DNA from 2 places in the Paenibacillus sp. FSL L8-0641 genome. Region 1 is predicted to be linked to the other one. Evidence: riboswitches for the same ligand, from Rfam matches in the RefSeq annotation. Region 1 holds a riboswitch; the other holds the start of a gene.

The links. A riboswitch is a leader RNA that binds a small molecule or an ion and turns the genes downstream of it on or off. The one in region 1 is predicted to bind S-adenosylmethionine.
Region 2: linked by a shared signal. The riboswitch ahead of metA (homoserine O-acetyltransferase MetA) and the one ahead of MKY16_RS19960 (methionine ABC transporter ATP-binding protein) in region 1 are both predicted to bind S-adenosylmethionine.

The regions. Positions count from the first base shown of each region.
Region 1 covers NZ_JBBOUW010000001.1:4,399,404-4,410,487, reverse strand. Annotated here, with positions in the region: gene MKY16_RS19980 (thioredoxin family protein) at 123-467, shown strand; gene MKY16_RS19975 (COX15/CtaA family protein) at 687-1,616, shown strand; gene MKY16_RS19970 (UbiD family decarboxylase) at 1,747-3,513, shown strand; gene MKY16_RS19965 (Cthe_2314 family HEPN domain-containing protein) at 3,565-4,290, shown strand; SAM riboswitch class I at 4,416-4,555, shown strand; gene MKY16_RS19960 (methionine ABC transporter ATP-binding protein) at 4,692-5,714, shown strand; gene MKY16_RS19955 (methionine ABC transporter permease) at 5,711-6,379, shown strand; gene MKY16_RS19950 (MetQ/NlpA family ABC transporter substrate-binding protein) at 6,454-7,296, shown strand; gene MKY16_RS19945 (SDR family oxidoreductase) at 7,439-8,203, shown strand; gene MKY16_RS19940 (NifU family protein) at 8,295-8,540, opposite strand; gene MKY16_RS19935 (YuzB family protein) at 8,628-8,885, shown strand; gene MKY16_RS19930 (NAD(P)/FAD-dependent oxidoreductase) at 8,970-10,037, opposite strand; gene mqnE (aminofutalosine synthase MqnE) at 10,242-11,084, opposite strand, start outside.
Region 2 covers NZ_JBBOUW010000001.1:1,693,234-1,704,317, reverse strand. Annotated here, with positions in the region: gene MKY16_RS07660 (aminotransferase class I/II-fold pyridoxal phosphate-dependent enzyme) at 1-711, opposite strand, end outside; gene MKY16_RS07655 (PLP-dependent transferase) at 708-1,892, opposite strand; gene metA (homoserine O-acetyltransferase MetA) at 2,018-2,935, opposite strand; SAM riboswitch class I at 3,054-3,179, opposite strand; gene corA (magnesium/cobalt transporter CorA) at 3,732-4,667, shown strand; gene MKY16_RS07640 (HRDC domain-containing protein) at 4,828-5,835, opposite strand; gene MKY16_RS07635 (ROK family protein) at 6,002-6,880, opposite strand; gene MKY16_RS07630 (5'-3' exonuclease) at 7,103-7,999, opposite strand; gene MKY16_RS07625 (arsenate reductase family protein) at 8,072-8,437, opposite strand; partial or broken gene MKY16_RS07620 (RluA family pseudouridine synthase) at 8,450-9,403, opposite strand; gene MKY16_RS07615 (cob(I)yrinic acid a,c-diamide adenosyltransferase) at 9,425-9,988, opposite strand; gene MKY16_RS07610 (hypothetical protein) at 10,007-10,576, opposite strand; gene MKY16_RS07605 (aspartyl-phosphate phosphatase Spo0E family protein) at 10,678-10,884, opposite strand; gene MKY16_RS07600 (aminotransferase class I/II-fold pyridoxal phosphate-dependent enzyme) at 10,998-11,084, opposite strand, start outside.

The DNA.
Region 1 (11,084 bases):
TCAATGAGAGGGCTTCCAATCGGCATGTGAGCAGAATGGGGGAGTGTGCAAAAGCTTCACTTGGCGTTACAATAGAAAGTGCAATCTTTTCAGTATAAAAAGAATTTAAGGAGGAATCATCCATGCAAAAAATCGTCTCTCATGAAGACTTTAATAAGGCAATATCCACTCCGGGCGTAACGGTGGCTGTATTTAAGGCGGACTGGTGTGGGGATTGTCATTTCATTGATCCGTTCATGCCTGATGTGGAACAACAATATGCAGATAAGCTTACATTAATTGAGATTGATGTAGAACAGGCCGAAAGCGTCAGTCAAGAGCAGAATGTATTGGGGATTCCTAGCTTTATCGCTTACAGTGAAGGGCGAGAACTGGTACGTCTGGTGAACAGACTGCGCAAATCCCGCGAGGAGATTGAGCAATTTTTGGATCGGGCTGTTGAAGTCCATACGAGCTTGGCAAAATAATGAATGCTGTACATGCATACATGAAGGTTCCAAATTGAATTTTAAACATCAAGACATTCAGAAAGCCGCTTCCTTTCAAGGGGGCGGCTTTCTCACGAACACGTTCACATTTTGTCAACAAAGCTCGTATGTCAAGGAACGATATATCAGTTATAATTACTATAAGTGATCATTTCACAACATATAAAGTGAATAAATATTATATTTGGAAGGATACGGGTGAATTTGAATAACAAAATTAGAATATTAAAATGGCTGGCACTCGTAACATGTATTGTCATGTTTTTGGCTACCTTCGGTGGAGGTGTTGTGACGCGGACGGATTCGGGTCTGGGCTGTGGCCGGGAATTCCCGCTATGCAATGGTAAGCTGGTTCCGGCACATACGATCGCATCCCTTATTGAGTTCTCTCACCGCTCCGTCAGTGCCATGGCCGGGATTCTTTCTATCGCCTCATTTGTTGGCTTTTTGCTGTTTATGAAGCATCGAAAGGATTTACAGCTATTCTCGCTGCTCACGCTCTTGTTTGTGATCATACAAGGTGCAATGGGGGCGTTGGCTGTCATATTCTCCCAATCAGCTGCGGTCATGGGACTGCATTTTGGCTTTGCGCTTATCGCTTTTGCCAGTGCGACTATGATGACGCTGGGGGCCTGGCAGGAGCATGCGGACTCACGCCACACTCCGCGTCTGATTCCTGGGCCTGTCAGTCGGGGCTTTCGTAATTTTATATGGCTATCGACGATCTATACCTATATTGCTGTCTATTCAGGGGCGTTGCTTAGTCACTCGGTCATCCAGAAGGTTGTAAATATTGGAGGCTTCATATCTCCACTGTTGCTTCATCAGATTTCAGCCGGTCTGCTGTTCGTCATTATCTTGGCTGTGGGTCACTACGCATACCGTTATCACCCGAATCACCGGGACATCCGTATATTGGGTGTTGTATCGGTCTTGTTAATCCTGCTTCAAGTGGTGATTGGAATTATCTTGCTGTACGTCAACAGACCTGAAATCTACATGTTTATCGTGCTGGGGCATATGCTGGTGATTGCATCGTTGTTCTCCATCTTGGCTTATCTGAGCTATCGTGTATGGCAATTGTCACCGGATCGCAAGCTTGTTCCGACCCAAGCACAACGTACCTAAGCATTTCATAGATCATAGTGAAGCGGATTTTTTGCCCAAGTGGCGTTTAAACACGTATAATAGCATATAAGAAACAAACCAGGCCCACGAGTTTCTCGAGGGCTTGATTTGCTTAGGAGGAATCGTCCAGTTGATCTACCAGAATTTGCGCCAATTTATTGAAGCACTGCGTAAAGAAAATCATCTTAAAATTATAGAGGCACCTGTCGATCCTTACTTGGAGCTGGCTGAGATTCATCGAAGAGTCATTGAGGAAGAAGGGCCGGCACTGCTGTTCACGAATGTAAAAGGAACTCCGTTTCCTGTAGCCAGTAATCTGTTTGGCACGAATCGCCGTGTGGACATGGCTTTTGGCCCGCGCCCAGAGCAACTGATGGATGCGATTGTAGGAGCAACCAAAACATTGTTTCCACCTACACCCAAAGCATTGTGGAATGAACGTGGCCTGATTAAGGACATGCTAAAAGTAGGCCTAAAAACAGTATCTCATAGCGAGGCTCCTGTATTGGGAGTTCGCCGTACAGAGGCTCCGCTGGCACCACTGCCTAAAGTGACCAGTTGGCATGAGGATGGAGGACCGTTTATTACCCTTCCACTCGTGTATACCGAGAAGCCAGGTCAGCCCAAGGATCATAATCTGGGGATGTACCGCATTCAGATTTATGATGATCAGACGACGGGCATTCACTGGCAAATTCATAAAGGCGGCGGTTTCCATTATCATGAAGCGGAGCTGCGTAATGAGCCGTTGCCTACGACGATTATCATCGGTGGCCCGCCTGCTCTGATTGCGTCTGCCATTGCTCCAGCACCGGAAAACTTGCCTGAGCTGTTGCTGGCTTCGCTTATTATGGGAGGCAAGCTGCCCATGACAGAGGACCCGCTTGGGGGTCATCGGATTCCAGCAGAAGCAGAATTTGCAATCAGCGGTTATGTGCCACCTCATGAACGCCGTCCGGAAGGCCCGTTTGGCGATCATTTTGGATATTATTCATTACAGCATGATTTCCCTGTATTTCATGTCAAACATATGCATCACCGCAAGGATGCCATTTATCCGGCAACCATTGTAGGTAAGCCTCGGCAAGAAGACTACTACCTCGGTGAGTTTTTGCAACGTCTGCTGTCGCCTGCCTATCCGCTTGTGATGCCTTCCGTCAAGTCCCTGTGGGCGTATGCGGAAACGGGCGTACATGCGCTGGCAGCGGCAGTCGTACGTGAAAGCTACTCCCGTGAAGCGCTTGTATCCGGTTTTACCATTTTGGGTCAAGGTCAATTGTCATTGACCAAGTTCCTGATGCTGACAGATCGAGTCATTGATTTATCTGACTTTAACCTGCTGTTAGAAACCATTCTGGAGCGATTTAATCCAGCAAGGGATTTATTTATTTTCAATCACACGTCACACGATACACTCGATTACACAGGCCGCAAGCTGAATCATGGCAGTAAGGCGATCCTGATGGGAATAGGTGAGCCTGTACGTGAATTGCCTCGTGCTTATGAGGGAGGCGATCTGCCGGGAATTCGTGAAATTGAGCCCTATTGCGGAGGGTGCCTCGTTGTGTCCGGCTCTTCCTTTGAGCAGGAGCCTGAACTCGCTGCGCGTGTATTGGAGCGATTAGCTGCGGGTGAGCAAGAGTGGCCGCTCGTTTTCATTGTGGACGATGCCAAGGAAGTCGTTCGCTCTCAAGCCTCGTTCCTGTGGACGGTATTCACTCGCTTTAACCCGGCTACGGATATGTACGCGGACAGCGAAGTGCGTTTGCATCATCTGAACTATAAGCTGCCGATTGTAGTGGATGCGCGTATGAAGCCGGGGTATCCGGATGAGGTGTTACCGCGTGAGGATATTGTTAAGCTTGTAGATCAACGATGGACAAGTTATTTCGCTTGACGCCCTAATTAAACCTACAGCCGGATTTTATATTTATAAGGAGGCGTAAGCATGATACGCAAGCTACTGGGTGAGCCGCCGCGTGTGAACAAGGGCATCCTGCTAGATGCCATGAATAGCATGTCAGATATGTTGAACCTGCTGGAACGGCAAATTCAGGCTGGTGGAGATCCGACCCACGATTTTCGGAAGGCGGATATTTTGACACGCGGTCTAATGTCATCTCTGGATGAACTGGAGCAGAGCCATCATGCTGCCGCCTTTTTCCGTATGAAAGTGAAAGCCGGATATGCTGAAGATATGAGTGAGGATGAAAAATCCGACTATGCATTGTATGTTTTCTTTTATAAAGATGGGTTTGTGAGGGTATTTTCCATTTTGGATAAGCTGGGCAACTGGCTGAATGATCTGTATGATTTAAAAACAGGGCAGTATAAGGCGCATTATTCGTATTTTACCGTGTTGCGGCAACTCAAGTATCTCAAAATGCATCCTGTATTGACCGATAATTTAAATGATATCAAGGATACATACAACGATGCCATCAATCGGCTGCGTAAGCGGCGGAATACGGAGATACACTATATGAATACGGAAATGCAGGATGATCTCTGGCAACGACACCGAGCTTTGTATGGAAAAATCCAATTGGAGGACCTCGATCACCATTTGGAAGATTTGCAGCAGGGCTTGGAAATGGTGTGTCGGTCGTTGTCAATCGCCTTTACTTATACTGCGAAACAATGGGAGAACCGGGCAGTACGCCCAAAAATATGATAGAAAATATCCTTTGACAAAGCAATGTAAACTATCTATACTGAAACCTAGTTTCAGAAAAATGCTTGAATTATGTTTTTTTATATAAACTTAACGGACAGCTAAAGCTGGAGTTTAACATATTTTTCTTATCCAGAGAGGTGGAGGGACTGGCCCGATGAAGCCCGGCAACCCGTTCTTTCCCGGTGTAATACACTGGGAGGGAACATGATGGTGCTAATTCCTACAAAACCGCTAGAGTTATAGCGATTTTGGCAGATGAGAAAAGGATCGCAAGGTGGGGCCCTTTTCATTCTGTGAAAGGGGCTCTTTTTTGTATAAATAAATAGCGATTTTATACAATCCTGAGAGATGACAACTGGTAAAAAGGGTAAGGAAGAAGTGAAGGGGGTCGCAGCACGTTGATAGAGCTTAAGCAGTTAACCAAGCATTATGGCAAAGGCAACCGACGCGTTAATGCGCTGTCTGGGTTGAATCTTTCTATACAGCGTGGAGAAATATTCGGAGTGATTGGTCACTCCGGGGCAGGGAAAAGTACATTGATCCGCTGTATTAATTTATTGGAACGCCCTACTTCAGGTGAAGTATGGGTAGACGGGGTAAACCTCACTACTGTGAGTCAATCCCAGTTACAAATGCAGCGCCGAAAAATCGGAATGATTTTTCAGCATTTTAATTTGTTGTCTTCGGCGACGGTATATGACAATATTGCATTTCCGTTGCGGCTGGTAAACACGCCCAAGCAGAAGTTGGACAAGAAGGTTCGTGAACTGCTGGAACTGGTGGGTCTCGAAGAACACAGTGGAAAATATCCGTCACAGCTCTCAGGTGGACAGAAGCAACGGGTAGGAATTGCACGGGCGCTGGCTAGTGATCCTCATGTATTGCTGTGTGACGAAGCGACTTCGGCGCTTGATCCGCAGACGACGGGGTCTATCCTGAAATTGCTGCTGGATATTAATCAGCGTTTTAATTTAACCATCGTGTTGATTACACATGAAATGCATGTCATTCAAAGCATTTGTGATAAAGTTGGCGTCATTCATCAGGGCGACATCGTGGAGCAAGGTCCGGTGGCGGAAGTATTTTTGAAGCCGCAGCACCAGGTAACCAAGGACTTTATCCAGCGGGAGTCAGAACATCCCGAGGAGTTGCAAGCAGCGATTGCGGCAGCAGGTGAGGGCGAGTCGGCGCAGGTGGTACGTATCTCCTTCTTGGGCAGCAAAACATATGATGCGATTCTGTCGCGTACGGCTCGAAGCACTGGGGTTGATTTTGCGATCTTGCAGGGAACCATATCTACGATTAAAAATGTACCCTATGGTCAGCTAATCGTTCGTTTTGAAGGGAATCATGAGGATATAGAGCATACGCTGCGCGAAGTGTCTGGGCAAGGACTTGATGTGGAGGTGATCGGACAATGAGCGAACTTGATTTTTCACAAGTGAGTTGGGAAGAGCTAGGGAATTCTACGCTGGAAACCCTTCAGATGCTCGGTGCATCCGCATTGTTCACCCTCATTATTGGTTTGCCGCTCGGCATATTATTGTTTCTGGCGAGCCGCTCCTCGTTGACTCTGATGAAGGTGATATACATTGTATTATCATTCATCGTTAACATTTTACGTTCCGTGCCATTTATCATTTTGATTGTTGCACTTATTCCTTTTACACGATCGCTGGTAGGTACCTCGACCGGGGTGTTGGGAACCATCCCACCATTGGTTATCGGGGCTGCCCCATTCTTCGCACGTCTTGTCGAAACGTCTCTGCGTGAAGTGGACAAGGGTGTCATTGAAGCCGCACAAGCAATGGGGGCCTCGACAGGACAAATTATCCGGCGTGTGCTGTTACGTGAGGCACTTCCGGGACTGCTAGCCGCATTAACCATTACCGTCGTTACACTCGTATCCTACACGGCAATGTCCGGGATGATCGGGGGCGGTGGACTGGGTACACTGGCTATCAACTACGGCTATTATCGTTATGAAACGGCTGTAATGATCGTTGCGGTCGTGCTGATGGTCGTATTGGTTCAATTGCTGCAAATGGCGGGAGACCGTCTCGTGCGGCATTATACTCGAAAATAGGGAAAACATATAGATATCCTTATTGATCAGGACGTCTGCTCCTGAATATTACAAATTATTGGAGGGGTAATAACATGAAGAAATGGGTATTGGCTGTATTAAGCTTGACATTAATTGCGGTGCTGGCTGCTTGCGGCACAAAGAGCACAACATCGGATACAAACAATGCGGCCGAAAATACAGGCGGATCACCACGTGAAGTGGAGCTGAAAGTTGGAGCTTCTCCTGTGCCGCATGCGGAAATTTTGGAAGCAATCAAACCTCAGTTGGAAAAAGAAGGGGTTCGTCTCCAAGTCGTTCAGTTTAACGACTATGTACAGCCGAACGTTCAATTGTTTGACAAGCAGTTGGATGCTAACTTCTATCAACATGTACCTTACTTGGATGTGATGAACAAAGAGCGCAAAATGAATTTGGTTTCTGTGGGCGCGGTTCACCTGGAGCCTTTCGGCATCTACTCCCAAAAATATAAAAAGCTTGATGAACTCCCAGATGGCGCAACGGTAGCCATTCCGAACGATGCAACAAACGGAGGCCGTGCATTGTTGTTGTTGGAAAAACAAGGTCTGATCAAGCTGAAAGACGCAAGCAACATTGAAGCTACGGTAAAAGATATTACTGAAAACAAGAAAAACCTGAAATTCAAGGAGCTGGAAGCGGCTATGCTGCCACGTCAGTTGCCTGAAGTGGACATTGCGTTGATCAACACGAACTACGCTCTGGAAGCTAAGCTGAACCCGACGAAGGATGCACTGGCACTGGAAGATAAAGATTCTCCATATGCTAACGTTCTGGTAGCTCGTCCTGATAATAAAGATTCTGAAGCGATTCAGAAGCTGCTTAAAGCTTTGCAATCCCCAGAAACTAAAAAATTCATTGAAGATAAATACCAAGGCGCAATTATCCCGGCATTTTAAGTAGGGAACGAGAACACATTGCACGCAAACCCCAGATTCTCTTGAACAAGAGGACTGGGGTTTCTTTTGGATAGAGTTGTAGGGGAAGCTTAAATATTTTATACTTGGGGGTGACCGTTCTCTGTGAACAGGAGGAAAATTGTTGAGAGATAAAGTCGCATTCATAACGGGTAGTGCCAAAGGTTTAGGTAAAACGACCGCTCTGCGTCTGGCGAATGAAGGCTGTAATATTGCGCTGAATTATGTGCATAGCCAAGCAGAAGCCGAAGCGCTTAAGCGGGTGATTGAGTCTAAGGGAGTACGCTGCCTGTCTTTACAAGGGGATATCACTGTTCAGAAAGATATCACGAGGCTGATTGGTGAAGTCCAGGATCGGCTAGGCGGAGTCGATATTATGGTGAACAATGCTGGACCGTTCATCCGGGAACGCCGCCTGTTTGCGGATTACAGTGTAGCTGAGATTCATACCATGATACAAGGGAATCTGGTCGGTACCATGTTGCTGGACCATTTGGTATTGCCTCACATGCGTAGCCAGCAATGGGGACGTATTATTCATTTTGGCTTTGGTCATGCTGGAGAAGCGAGGGCTTGGCCGCATCGCGCCGTCTACGCAGCCGCCAAGGTGGGGCTGGTGTCTTTTACGAAGTCACTGGCTGTGGAGGAGGCTCCTTATGGCATCACGGTCAATATGATCTGTCCAGGGGATATTCGAGGAGCAAATAAGGAAATGTCAATCGCCGATGTCATCGGCATGCAGGATAAAGAGACACCGCGTGGGCGTCCGGGGAGCGGAGAGGACATTGCGCGAGTGATCGCCTATTTGTGTGAGGAGCATTCGGATTTTATAACAGGCAATATTATGGATGTATCGGGAGGATTGGACCCCATTCGGCCAACCATATAAGCTTGAGTGATCCCTCAGACGCTGTAACACAAAAAAGAGTCTTGAGCTTCGTTACCGAAGTCAAGACTCTCATGATCTTATGCATCAAGCATTAGAATACTTGTACCACTTCTTGGACGCCGTCGACTTCTTCGAGAAGAGCGCGTTCAATCCCTGCTTTCAGCGTGATTGTGGAACTTGGGCAACTGCCGCAAGCGCCTACCAGCTTCAGCTTAACGATGCCGTCTTCTACGTCAACCAGCTCAACGTCGCCGCCATCGCGTTGCAGGAACGGACGGAGCTTATCCAGTACATCTGCTACTTCATCATACATTTGAACGCTTTGTGTTTCGCTCATTAGAATTCAACTCCTTTCCTATACCTTTATTATTATATTACAAAGCGGGCCAAATTAAAATGCCCGTCATCCAAAGCAGGTGAAAAAATGTTAAGACCTATTATTGAGTTTTGCACCAGTAATATGCATTGGGGCACTGATGAAATCATGTCCAAGCTGGAACAGAATCCAGATTATGATGTGATTGAATACGGCTGCCTAAGCAATTGCGGTCAGTGTAACGCGGAACCCTATGCGATGGTCAATGGTGAGATTGTATCCGCAGATTCAGCAGAGCTTCTGTACGAAGTGATTATGAACAAAATTAAGGAAGCTGAAGCATGGGATAACCTAGACTTGGATTGAAATATAATGCTCTGTTAGCCCATACACGCAATATACAAAGAAGACCTGCTTTGGGAGCGGGTCTTCTTTGTTTGTTTAGCATGATCAGCCAAAATGGCGTTTGGACTTCCAGAGCACACCGCTTTTAAGCAGGCGTGGTACACGGCCGCGCAATGAAGTGCTGCCCATAAAGCCATAGCCGAACCCGGCCTTCTTGCCAAGTGCGCCTAATGTACCGCGCAGCTTTAAAGGATGCGGGTGAGGCGTTTGACCTTTCCATAGATCACGTACAATATGTGCGATTTGTTCCCCTTGCACCTCTGCTGCCTGAGCGCTTGGAGAGTAGGGAAGGCTCGCACAGTCTCCGACCACATATACCTCTGGATGATCTGGTATTTGGTAGTAATCGTTGAGCACGATACGACCCTGAGGGTCTTTAGGGACAGCTAAATCCTGCACGATTTTTACTGGCTGAATCCCGGCCGTCCATACCACTGCATCCGTTACAATTTGCTCGTCACGGTTATAAATAGCCCCCGGCTCAATACGAGAAACCGCAACATGGTTCAGGGCATTAACCTGATGCTCCTTGAACCAAGCATGTACATAGGCAGACAAACGTTGCGGGAATGCTGACAGCACCCGCTCGCCCCGATCCATAATGGTAATATTCAAATCCGTGCGGCTTTCACGTAACTCCGCTGCAATCTCAACACCGCTAAGACCGCCGCCTACAATATGGACATGTCCATATGGCTTGATTTCGTTCAAGCGCAGATAGGTTTGGCGGGTATGGTTAAACGACTGGATCGTACAGCTGTGTTCTTCAGCCCCCGGTGTATTGTGAAAGCGGTCGGTACAACCCAACGCAATGACAAGCTGATCATAGGGCAAGGGTTCACCGTCTTGAAAATGGACCATTTTATTCTCCAGATCCATCGAGGTGACCTCTCCGTATTTGCGAATAAGACGTTGCTCATCTGGAAAATGCACCCGCAAATCAAAATCAGAAACCGTACCTGCTGCGAGGGCATAGTACTCTGTTTTCAAGCCCTGAAAGGGCATTCGATCCACTAAAATAACTTGAACATCGTCGGGAATGTGTTTATCCAGCAATTCTTTGGCAATGGTAAGGCCGCCATAGCCGCCCCCCAGAATAACGAAATTTTTCATCAAAATCCGCCTTCCTTTCGCTACCGTGTCCCCGGCAAATGGTCTGGTGTCTCGTCGATCTAACACAAGTTTTTGTTGTTATAAAACCCGAGAATCGGGCCTGCCTGTGGCAGACAGACCAGCGTATTCCGGGGCAGCATGATGCTGCATGATGTGAGTAATGGGGATGATATGCTCGCGGGAAATCTGAATCCGATATTACATTTATTCGAAAACTTCGATTTCGTTATAGAAGGTGTCTCGTTCTACAGGTATGCGTCCTGCACCTTTGACCAGCCAGATCAGCTCTTTACGGGTCAATCCGGCAGGGGTCAACGCACCTGCGGCATGGCTGATCTGCTCGCGCACAATCGTGCCATGGACGTCTGATGCGCCAAAGGTGAGAGCGACCTGCGTCAATTGCGGGCCAATATTAATGAAGTAAGCTTTGACATGGTCGATATTGTCCAGCATCAGGCGGCTGATCGCAATGGTTTTGAGATCTTCGTAAGCGGAGTTACGACGCATAATGTTGGCGTTTTTGCTTTTCGGCTGCATGGACAGTGGAATAAATACCATAAATCCGTTCGTTTCGTCCTGCAATTCGCGAATTTGCAGCATATGTTCAATACGATCCTGATACGATTCGACCGAACCGTACAGCATAGTCGTATGAGTTTTCATGCCGAGATTGTGGGCCGTGCGATGTACTTCGAGATAGCGGTCCACGTTGGCTTTGGTAACACGCATCTTCTTGCGATATTCGTCGGACAAGATTTCTGCGCCACCACCAGTCAGGGATTGAAGTCCAGCCTTTTGCAGCTCCTCAAGCACTTCTTTAATACTCAAGCCGCTTATGCGTGTGAAAAAGTCAATTTCCGCTGCTGTGTAGGCTTTCAGTGTAACGTGGGGATATTTTTCATTCAGCGCCTTCAATGAGTCTACATAGTATTGGAAAGGCACATGATTATTATGACCACCGACGATATGAAATTCTCTTACCCCCGGATGGATGTGTTGCTCTACATAATCAATCATTTCCTGCCCGGACAACGTATAAGAGCCGTC
Region 2 (11,084 bases), 2.7 Mb from region 1:
GAGCTGCTTGATTTGTCTTCCCAACGATTCGGTACGTGCTACCGCAAGTCCTGCCAGCACATCGCTGTGTCCGCCCAGAAACTTGGTCGCACTGTGCAATACAATATCAACTCCCTGCTCAATCGGACGTTGATAATAAGGTGTCATAAAAGTATTATCCAATAACGTTAAAAGCCCGTTGTCCTGTGCCCAAGAAGTTATTCCTGCCACATCGGTAATTTTGAGTGTCGGATTGGACGGAGTTTCCATATATACAGCCCTTGTATTCTCCTGCAACGCATCTTTCACAAGGTTGAGGTCCGTCATGTCGACGAAGGTCGTTTCGATATTCATCCGTTTCAAAATGGAGGTCAGCAGTCGATATGTTCCTCCATATACGTCCTCGGAAACAATGACATGATCTCCAGCAGACAAGAGCATAAATGTAGTAGAGATGGCCGCCATACCTGATGCAAAGGCAAAACCGCTGGCTCCTCCTTCTAATAAGGCGATGTAATCCTCCAAAGCTTGTCGTGTCGGATTACCTGAACGGCTATAGTCATGCTGTGGAGGATTAAAAATATCGTGATGGTGGAAGGTAGAAGCTTGATAGATCGGGACGCTCGATGCCCCCGTAACGCTGTCAATTTCAGAGCCAAAATGCAGCAGCTTGGTAGCGAACTTCCGCTCTTTGTTCAGATCCTGCCCGATCCTCCTCGCATCCTCTATCATTGCAGCTCTCCTCCTTCTACTTCTTGACGTGCCGCTTCCAACGCCGAACGTAAATCTTCAATTAGGTCGTCTGTATGCTCAATGCCTACGGAGAAACGCAACAGCCTGTCATCTACCCCGACTGCATCCCGAATTTCTGCTGGTATGTCCGCATGTGTCTGCACAGCGGGATAGGTCATTAACGATTCCACACCGCCGAGACTTTCCGCAAACGCAATGAGCTTAATGTGACGAAGCAAAGGTTCCACATAACGAGCATCCTTTACTTTAAAGGAAAAGATACCCGTATTTCCGCTGGATTGTTTATTTTGAATCTCACGACCTGGATGGCCTTCTAGAGCTGGATAAAATACTTCCGCCACAGCCGGATGCGTCAGTAAATAGTTAGACAGCACTGTTGCATTATGCTCGTGTCGGTCCATACGCAGCGCTAACGTCTTCATGCCCTTCATTAACTGGTAGCAATCGCTTGGGGAAAGCACGGCCCCTATGGAATTGTGCAGGAATGCAATTTCAGCTGATAGCTCTTTGCCTTTGGTTACGATCAACCCTGCCAGCACATCGTTGTGTCCGCCCAAATATTTAGTTGCGCTATGTACCACAATATCCGCGCCCAGTTCCAATGGCCGCTGGAAATATGGCGTTAGCAGCGTATTATCTACAATGGTAAGCAACTGATGTTGTGATGCCCATTTAGCCACCGCTCGAATATCAGTAATCATCATTAACGGATTTGTAGGCGTTTCTATGAATACAGCTTTGGTATTCGGTCGACATGATCGTTCGAGTGCTTCAAGATCGTTCGTATCCACATAACTGGCTGTTACACCAAATTTAGATAGAATACGCTCCAGCAAACGATAGGTCCCGCCATACAGGTCCAGCGATACTATGAGATGATCTCCCTGTCCAAACAATGCAAATACCGTTTGCAGTGCCGCCATACCTGAGCTGCATGCAAAGCCTGCATCACCCGATTCAAGTGCAGCAGAAGCCTCTTCCAGTACCTTTCGCGTGGGATTGATCGTCCGAATGTAATCAAATCCTGTGCTTTGACCCAGACGGGGATGGCGGAACGCCGTAGATTGGTAAATCGGGTAATTAACAGCCCCGGTTACTGGCTCCTCTACTGAGCCGATTTGTGCCAATCTGCTTTCGATTTTCCACTGTTTCTCACTCATATGAATCCTCCTGTTCACTTCCATAGTGGGTGCTATAACCAATCCTGCAAAAATGGATGTCAAAAACTATACTGCTGCGCTACTGCAAGGTGGTACTGTACAAGGGTAAACTACAAGCCCCTTTTTTAAATCTGGGGCCCGATATCGTAAGGTGTTTCTTGGTATACATAATAGTTCAGCCAATTCGAGAATAATAAATTGGCGTGCGCCCGCCAGATTGAGGGCGGTGTGCGCTCAGGATCATCATTTGGGAAATAATTTTTGGGAACTTCAATATCCATTCCTTTGGCCACATCGCGGTCGTATTCCCATTTCAGTGAAAGCGGGTCATATTCAGAATGCCCAGTTACAAAAATTTGTTTACCGTCAAGCGTGGCTACGAGGTACACTCCAGCTTCCTCGGATTCGGATAAAACTTCTAATTCGGCGATATGATCAATATCTTCCCGACGAACCTCCGTATGTCTGGAGTGAGGGGCATAAAACAGTTCATCAAAGCCGCGTAACAATTTTACTTTAGGTTTTATCACGGTGTGTGGAAATACACCGAAGCATTTGTAGTCGAGCCCATATTTAGGGACATCGAAATGATGGTATAAGCCTGCCTGTGAGGCCCAACAGATATGCATGGTCGAAGTTACATTCGTTTTCGTCCATTCAAAGATTTGCCGGATTTCCTCCCAGTAGTTCACATCCTCAAACTCAAGCTGTTCAACCGGGGCTCCTGTAATGACCATGCCGTCAAAACGACTGTTCTTGATCTCGTCGAACGTTTTATAGAACATGTTCAAATATTCTTGCGATGTATTTTTGGATACATGAGACTTCATGTGCACCAGCGTGACATCCACTTGCAGCGGCGTATTGCCGACCAGGCGCAACAGTTGGGTTTCCGTCGTTTCCTTTGTAGGCATTAAATTCAAAATGGCGATACGCAACGGACGAATATCCTGATGATAAGCCAAGCTTTCATCCATTACGAAAATATTTTCGCCCTCCAGCACTTCCTTAGCAGGTAATGTGTCTGGGATTTTAATCGGCATGTAAACTCACTCCTTGTTAGGTAAGTTTTGCGAAAATCGTCTTGTTGAGATGCCGGGCATATAATAAAAAGACCTTTCTCTGGTTAGAGAAAGGTCATATTTGTATCCATATGCGCCTCTCTCATCTGTCAGGGCAACGCGCTTTGTACAAAGCGCGCGTCCTGCAAGAATTAGCACCGTGCGATTAAAATCGCCGGTTGCCGGGTATCATCGGGCTAGTCCCTCCACCTGCTCTTGATAAGATTTCGCTATATTCATTTTGGGTTCACAAAGTTCTTGTTGTTCACTTTAATGCATCGGCTGGGCTTCGTCAAGATGGGACTTGCAAATTTGTAACCTGCATTCACATTTTGTCTACCTTTTCCATAGGTTAAATCATATCCCTCCTATCGCTAAAGCTCTTGCCACTACTGTTGATTTTGCCCATGATTTTGCGCTTGAAAGGCCGTAGGCCGAGCGTTATACTATACAAGTGCTATTAGGCAAAAATATGGAGCAGTAGTGCAGACTTGAGTGTTTCCTGCGATACTGTGGCAATCTAAAAAAAGAACATTTGAGAGGTGAATCCGGAATGGAAGGCGACCCGAGTCCGAATAGGCGGCGATCCCTGAACAACAGCATAGGAATGACTTCAGCTTGCCGAAAGACGGGACGCCAGGCTCTGCATGCTCCAAAAGCCTCCGGCTTTTGATGAGAGTGCACGCTTACCCGCACCGGCTAACTGGCTAACTGAGTCCATTCCTTATGCTTAAGGTAAACGTATTTCCGTTACGGCGGAGCATAAGGAGTGACGTATATGAAAATCCGTTTGGTCAACAACGGGGTTTTTACCCCTGTCGAAGAAATTGAAATGGCGCTTACTGCACCGGCAGAAGGTTTTTATTGGATTGATGCCGATGTCGATGATTTGGCAGTGCTCCAGCCTTTATTTTCCATGCATGATCTTGCAGTAGAAGACTGTTTGAGTGAAGAAGAACAGCGTCCGAAGATTGAAATTTATGAAAGCCATTATTTTATCGTTGTAAATAGCATTCGTTTTGATGATGAAGAAATATTTTTGCGAGCTTTGAACATTTTTCTCGGCCGCCATTTTATCATTACGGTGACCAAGCAGAAAATCAATGAGCTTCGTACCCTCAAGCCTATGCTGTGGGAGCAAGAAGTCAGCCAGCCTGACCGTTTTATGTATCTGTTGGTCGACTTAATTGTTGACAACTATTTTCTGGTTGGTGACCGGATTGAGGTCCGCATTGAAAAGCTGGAAGAAGATATTCTAATGCATACGAAAAAGTCGCATTTGAACGAAATCATCGGCTTACGCAGTGAGATTCTGTGGCTGAAAAAAGTGTTGGGCCCGCAAAAAGAAGTCATCAATACCCTGAACAAGCGGGATTTGCGGCTCATCGACGATCAATTGCAAAAATATTTTAGCGACATTTATGAAAATGCTGTGAAAATTTCGGAGACTTTCGAAACTTACCGCGACTTGATGGGTAACCTTCGAGAAGCTTATCAATCCAGTATCGCCAACCGTGCCAATGAAATTATGCGTGTGTTTACAGCAATTACGACCGTATTTATGCCATTGACGGTCATTACCGGAATATATGGGATGAACTTCGATAATATGCCTGAGCTTCATACACGTTATGGCTATTTTGTCGTCATTGGTATTATGGTGGCATTAGGCGTCAGTATGTTCTGTATTTTCCGTAAGAAAGACTGGGTTTAAAAATAAAAGGGGAAAAAGTATCGAATTGGATACTTTTTTCTATTTTCAAGCTTGGTCATAAAAAGCAGCAGCCGTGTCCTGTGAGGAACTGGCTGCTGCTTTTTAGTATGTTGGACCCTGAATATACTTTAATACCTAGCTTTATCCAACCAGTTCTATATTATCCAACATGTCGGTCGGGTACCTGCTGATGACGAAACCGTATACGGATCAGACGCAGACGCTCATAAATCTGATCCAGTCCTGTTTCGGTTGCCTTTTCTTCCCCATACACTTTCAGCATGACGGGCTTGAGCAACGTATCCCCCAACTCTTCATAAGCAGACCAGATAGCTGCCTGCTCCGCCTCAGATACATTCACCAATTCGTTGTGGATCAGCTTCTCCATATCAATACCATCTCTATCCAAATGCTCCACAGCTTCAATCATCTCTCTACGATGCAAACCTGTCTTCATTCCGATATGCTCCAGTGAAAGACCGTCCGAAATGCCCTCAATAATCGTTCTAGTTAAGCTGAATTTGTTCAGCTCCTGCCTGTACTGGTTCTCTTTTTGCTTGTATAACCATGACAAAAAAACTTCTTCTTCCAGCGTCTCTGTTACCCAGTTCAACGGAAATGGCGTGGTGCGGTCATTTTGTGTCGTAATAGCCAATAGCTCCGTCCCATATTGCGACACCTTACCCTGACCCATACCAGGCAGCTCCAACAGTTCTTCTTCGGTATGGGGAAGATAAACGCTAATGAGCCGAAGCAGTCGATTCGTAGCGATAAAATAAGGTGCTTTTCGTTCCGTTGCTGCTTTTTGCCGTCTCCACATCGTCAATTGCTCATACACTTCATCACGTGGATACAAATCACTGTAGCAATACAGCTTTTGCAGCGTCTGTCCTCGCCCTGATGATCCTTCTTGCTCATGAAATACGCCATGGATTAAGGGCCTGTAGCCCTCAGCCATTTTGAGCGCCAGCTCATGACGGTATACATGCAGTAATTCCTGCCACAAGCTGCCCTCATACCAAAGGTCGTCTATACTTTCATCCGGGACATGGTGTGTGCTCCAGCCTGCACTCCATCCCCCTTCATGCTGCCCAATCCATACCTGAGCAAAGTCCTCATAGCCCTGTTCATTCCGTTTGGACAAGCGATTTAAAAATACTATCTCCATGATTTCTTCCTCCCTCATATCGTTGAAAGACAGTCCCGCACAACACAAAAACGCAAAAAAAAGCACCTATCCTGCGTATTCGCAAGAAAGGTGCTTCCCTTTTTGAGCCGTACTATACTGTTGCCTATATAATAACCGTACCTTGGAGTGCCGTCAACCCTAAATTCTAATGATTCAGCTTTTCCTTTGCCAATGCCAGAGCACCACACAATCCAGCATTGTCACCCAATCCTGGAGATACGATATATTGCTCAATATCTGTTGTCAGACTCGAATGCTGCACGTATCCGTTCAAAAGTTCTTGTAGTTTGGTACGAATGAGCGGGAACAATTGGTCTTGCTTCATTACCCCCCCGCCCATAATAATTTTTTGCGGGGACAGGATTAATACATAGCTCATTAAAGCCTGTGCCAGATAGTGCGCTTCCATTTCCCAGGCCGGGTGATCGACAGAAAGCTCATGTCCTTTAACCTTCCATCTTTTTTCGAGCGCAGGACCTGCTGCCAGACCCTCCAAACAATCTCCGTGATACGGACATGTCCCCTCGTAAGTATCTTCTGGGTGACGACGTACCAGAATATGCCCCATTTCCGGGTGAGATAATCCATGTATCAGCTTTCCACCAACCAAAGCACCTGCCCCGATGCCTGTACCTATCGTGATATACAGACAGTTGTCCAATCCTTTGGCGGCACCCCAAATAGACTCACCAAGTGCTGCTCCATTCACATCCGTATCAAACCCCATAGGCACATCAAAATGCTCTTTCAGTTTACCAATCAGATTGTAATTTCCCCAATGTGGCTTTGGCGTTGTTGTAATATAACCATATGTATCACTACCTTCGATAGGATCAATCGGCCCGAACGAGCCTACGCCCAATGCTTCAATGCCCTTGCCTTCAAAAAATGCGATGACATTCTCCATTGTTTCTGCTGGTGTGGTTGTTGGAAAGCTCGCTCGTTCCAGTACCTCTCCACGTTCGTTGCCAATTCCACATACAAATTTGGTACCGCCTGCCTCAATTGCTCCCAATACTGTCATAGTTGCTGTTGTCCCCTTTCGATAATCCGGTTCTCTCTCCACTATATTCACCTGAAATGTACCTGAGGTCAATCCCCTAATCGCAATTGTATATAATCCTTCACAAGACGATATAACTCCGTTAACATAACGGTATACAAATAAGGACACTGACGCATCCAGCCTCAGCATCCCTATATAACTTACTTTACTTAAATTGTCGTACCAAGCCTAATAGCTTCATTATGATCCGGTTGCGACACCCATCAATGTACACAAGCTTTTCATTTCAAGCTGCTCAAACTTGTCTACAATTTGCACGTGATCCAACGTCAGCAGACAACTATCCAAAGCACATGCTACAGGTACACCACAGTGAATTTCAGCGAGTTTGCGTGAAAGATGCAGCATATCCAAATCACTCTCAATTTTTTTGCGGACCGATGGTGTTAATTGATCCAGATTCTCCAGAATGCCCTCAATAGAGTCGTATTCCTGCACCAGCTTGAGTGCCGTTTTCTCACCAATACCTCGTACTCCTGGATAATTATCGCTTGCATCCCCCATCAGGCCTTTAAGGTCCACCACTTGGCGTGGCTTAAGCCCTTTTTCAGTCAGCAGGGTCTCCGGGGTGTATACCATATAATTGCCGTGACCCTTTTTCATAATAATGACCCGTGTCCGATCATCCACTAATTGAAGTAAATCATGATCTCCCGAGAGAATCATTACATCCATGTCCTCATTTTGCGAATAATGGCGTGCAAGCGTACCGATACAATCATCGGCTTCAAAGCCTTCCGCTCCAATGTTGGGAATGCCGAGGCTGTCCGTCACTTCACGAATCAATGTAAATTGGGGAATCAAATCATCTGGTGCGTCGGCTCGATTTCCCTTATACGCAGCAAAATGTTCCCCACGGAATGTCGTTCCGCCCATATCCCAGCAACAAATAACATGTGTAGGATTAAACGTTTGGACTGCATCCCAAAAATATCGAATAAAACCATATATGGCGTTCGTTGGCACCCCAGCTTTTGTACGACGGATATAACCGTTTGCGGCGGTTGCATAATAAGCGCGAAATAGCAGGGCCATGCCGTCAACCAGCATTACGGATTGTTCATTGCGTTGTGTCACAGATTGTATTGCTCCCATTCATCATAATATTTAACCCCCACAGTATAACATATCGTGGGGGTAAATTGGGCGTTATTGAGCTCCCCATGTGCCCTCAAATGTTTCCTCTTTGAACCCTACCGTTACTTTGTTACCGTCGGTTACAATCGGGCGTTTGATTAATCTTCCATTTGAGGATAAAAGCGAAATTTGCTCTTCACGGCTCATGTCTCCCAGCTTATCTTTCAGCTTTAACTCTTTGTACACCTCACCGCTAGTATTGAAAAACTTTTTCAGCTCCAGCCCGCTTTTGCGAATCAATTCTTCCAATTCCTCCGGGCCGGGCGGCTGTTCAAAAATAGGAATCAGTTCCGTCTCATGCCCCTTGTTTTGCAGCCATTTCACTGCATTACGGCAGGTACTGCATTTAGAATACTGATATACTTTCAGTTGGCTCATCGCTAGTTTAACCTCCATTTGGTTTTCTCTTAAAAGCTCCTGCATTTCAGCCATATCGTCAGGTAGAGGAGCATAGAACGTCAGCCGCTCCCCGGTTACAGGATGCTCCAAGGACAGCTCTGAAGCATGTAAGGCTTGTCGAGGCATCCTGACATCAAGCTGATCATATCGCTCACGTTGCGCAGCATCATCAGGTGTAATCCGGTACATTTTATCTCCGATCAACGGGCAGCCGATATAAGTCATATGCACTCGAATTTGGTGCGTACGCCCGGATTCCAACTTTAGTCCGATACGGCTTCCCCCGTTCCACACTTCCTCCAGCTTATACAGCGTAAGGGCAGGATAACCATCCGGAGTCACCATACGCAAATGCGGATCATCCGGGTTGCGGTCAATCGGTCCGTCTACCTTACCTTCCTGCAGCTCAGGGCGCCCATGCACCAGAGCCGTATAGCGCTTATCCACCGTTCCCGCAATCATCTGTTCAGAAATATGCTGGTGTACATATGGATTTTTGGCTACGACCAGCACCCCCGTCGTCTCCTGATCAAGACGATGAACAGGACGAAACCGGAACAGCTCCCCCTTGGTCTGCCAATAATGCACAACCCCGTTAGCCAGTGTTCCTGTGTAATGACCATGAGTCGGATGGACAATCATGCCCGCCGCCTTATTCACCACTAACAGATGTTCATCCTCAAACAATATCTCAAAAGGAATGGGTTCAGGTAAAATATCATCAGAACGCTCGCGCTCCATGCGAATTTCTACTCGATCCCCGGATTTCACCTTTACGCTGATGTACACACGCGTCCCGTTCAGCATAATACCTTGCTCGGTCAGCTTGAGTTTGGATATTAACTTTCGAGAAATGTTCATACGTTTTTGTAAAATAGTCTTCAACAGCATGCCCTCCTCCTCCGGAGGGATCGTATATACGATAGGTTCATAGTACAAGCTCATCACAAATTCCCGGTTGCCTCCTTATTTGCGGAACACTTTTTTGCTGCGCACATATTCGACATCGGGTACGCCCTGACGGACATTCGCTGTGCGAGCGACGGCAAAGAAATAATCGGAAAGGCGGTTTAAATACCGACGTACCGCCGGATTGATGTCCGTATGTTTACCTAGTGTAACCGCACGGCGTTCTGCGCGTCGGCAAACCGTACGGCATACATGAAGCGTTGAGGATAATGTGCTACCACCTGGTATAATAAAACGCTCCACCTTCGGATTTTCCTCCTGACATGCATCAATCCAACCTTCCAGACGCTCTGCCAGCTCGTCCTTCACCTTATATTTGCTTTCACTGATTTTAACAAATGCCAAATCCGAACCACAATCAAACAGCTCCTGCTGTATTTCTTCCAATTGAGTCCGAATATCCGCAAACTCTTCCCCTTCGGCAAAGCTGATCGCTTGTCCTACAAAGCTGTTCAGCTCGTCAATTGTTCCGTACGCTTCCACACGATCATCATCTTTGGACACTCGACCGCCGATCACAGAAGTTTGTCCTTCATCACCTGTTCTAGTATAGATTCCCATTCCATTTCATCCCCTTTATCATTCCGTAAGTGCTTTCAGCACCTTGATGGCTTCTTCCTTATTGCTTGTACGAGGCGGAACGGTAGCAAATAATGTTTTGGAGTTATATTTTAGCTCCTTAAACATCTTCATCTGCTCCACCGGAATTCCGAACAAATGAGTTTCCTTGCTCACATCTGTTCCTTCTTCCTCCTGCCCCTTCTTCTTAAATACGCCGCCCTCGAACACGCCCCGGGCATACGTCTTCTTGTCAAAAGCATCATCTAACGGCAGATTCGAACCATTCTGTCCATACAGCTTCATGTCCTCTTCCGGCAAAAGAAACAGATCATGTTCCCCGGCCGCATATTCTACAACCAGCTTCTGCTGGTTATACAGCGGACTGACTGAAATCTCAATAGTCGGAGCCTGTTCACCCAGCTTATCCTTAAGCTTTTGTGCCAGCTCCTCACGGATGACTGAAGCATCCCCTTTATCCATAATAAAAATGGAGAAGCTGTCCTTGTCCCGTCCCCCACATCCAGCCAATAATACAAGTGTCAGCATTCCGATGATCCACGGCGATAGCCTTTTTAGCCCCGCTCTCATATGTACGCCCCCTCTTCCATGCCATTAATATATCATAAGTTGTGAACGCAAAAAAAGAAGGCTCGACGGCCTTCTTCTTACATTTGGCTGACTTCACACGGTTAAACCTTGCATTCCGTACCATACAGCTTCATATATTCATTGATTTTCAAATCGAGCTTGCAGCTGATCTCAATGACAAGATCAGAGGTGAAGGACTGCTCTTTCTGAAACGTCCGCATCATCTCATTGCGCAGGAACAAAATTTCATCTTCCAGAGAAATGTCGTATCCTATTGAACTAGACGAATTAAATCCAACATATGACATGAGCATTCCTCCTACAATTGAAAAATTGAACTTCCTGCTATCGATTTCAAATTATAGCATAGAAATTTAGAAATAAAATACTATTTTTTATGAATTACCCATAAAAAATAATTTTAACCTTCTTTTCTTACTTTTTCTACAAAATGACCAATCCGATCCAGTGCCTCCGTCAGCTGAGCAACAGAAGTCGCGTATGAGCA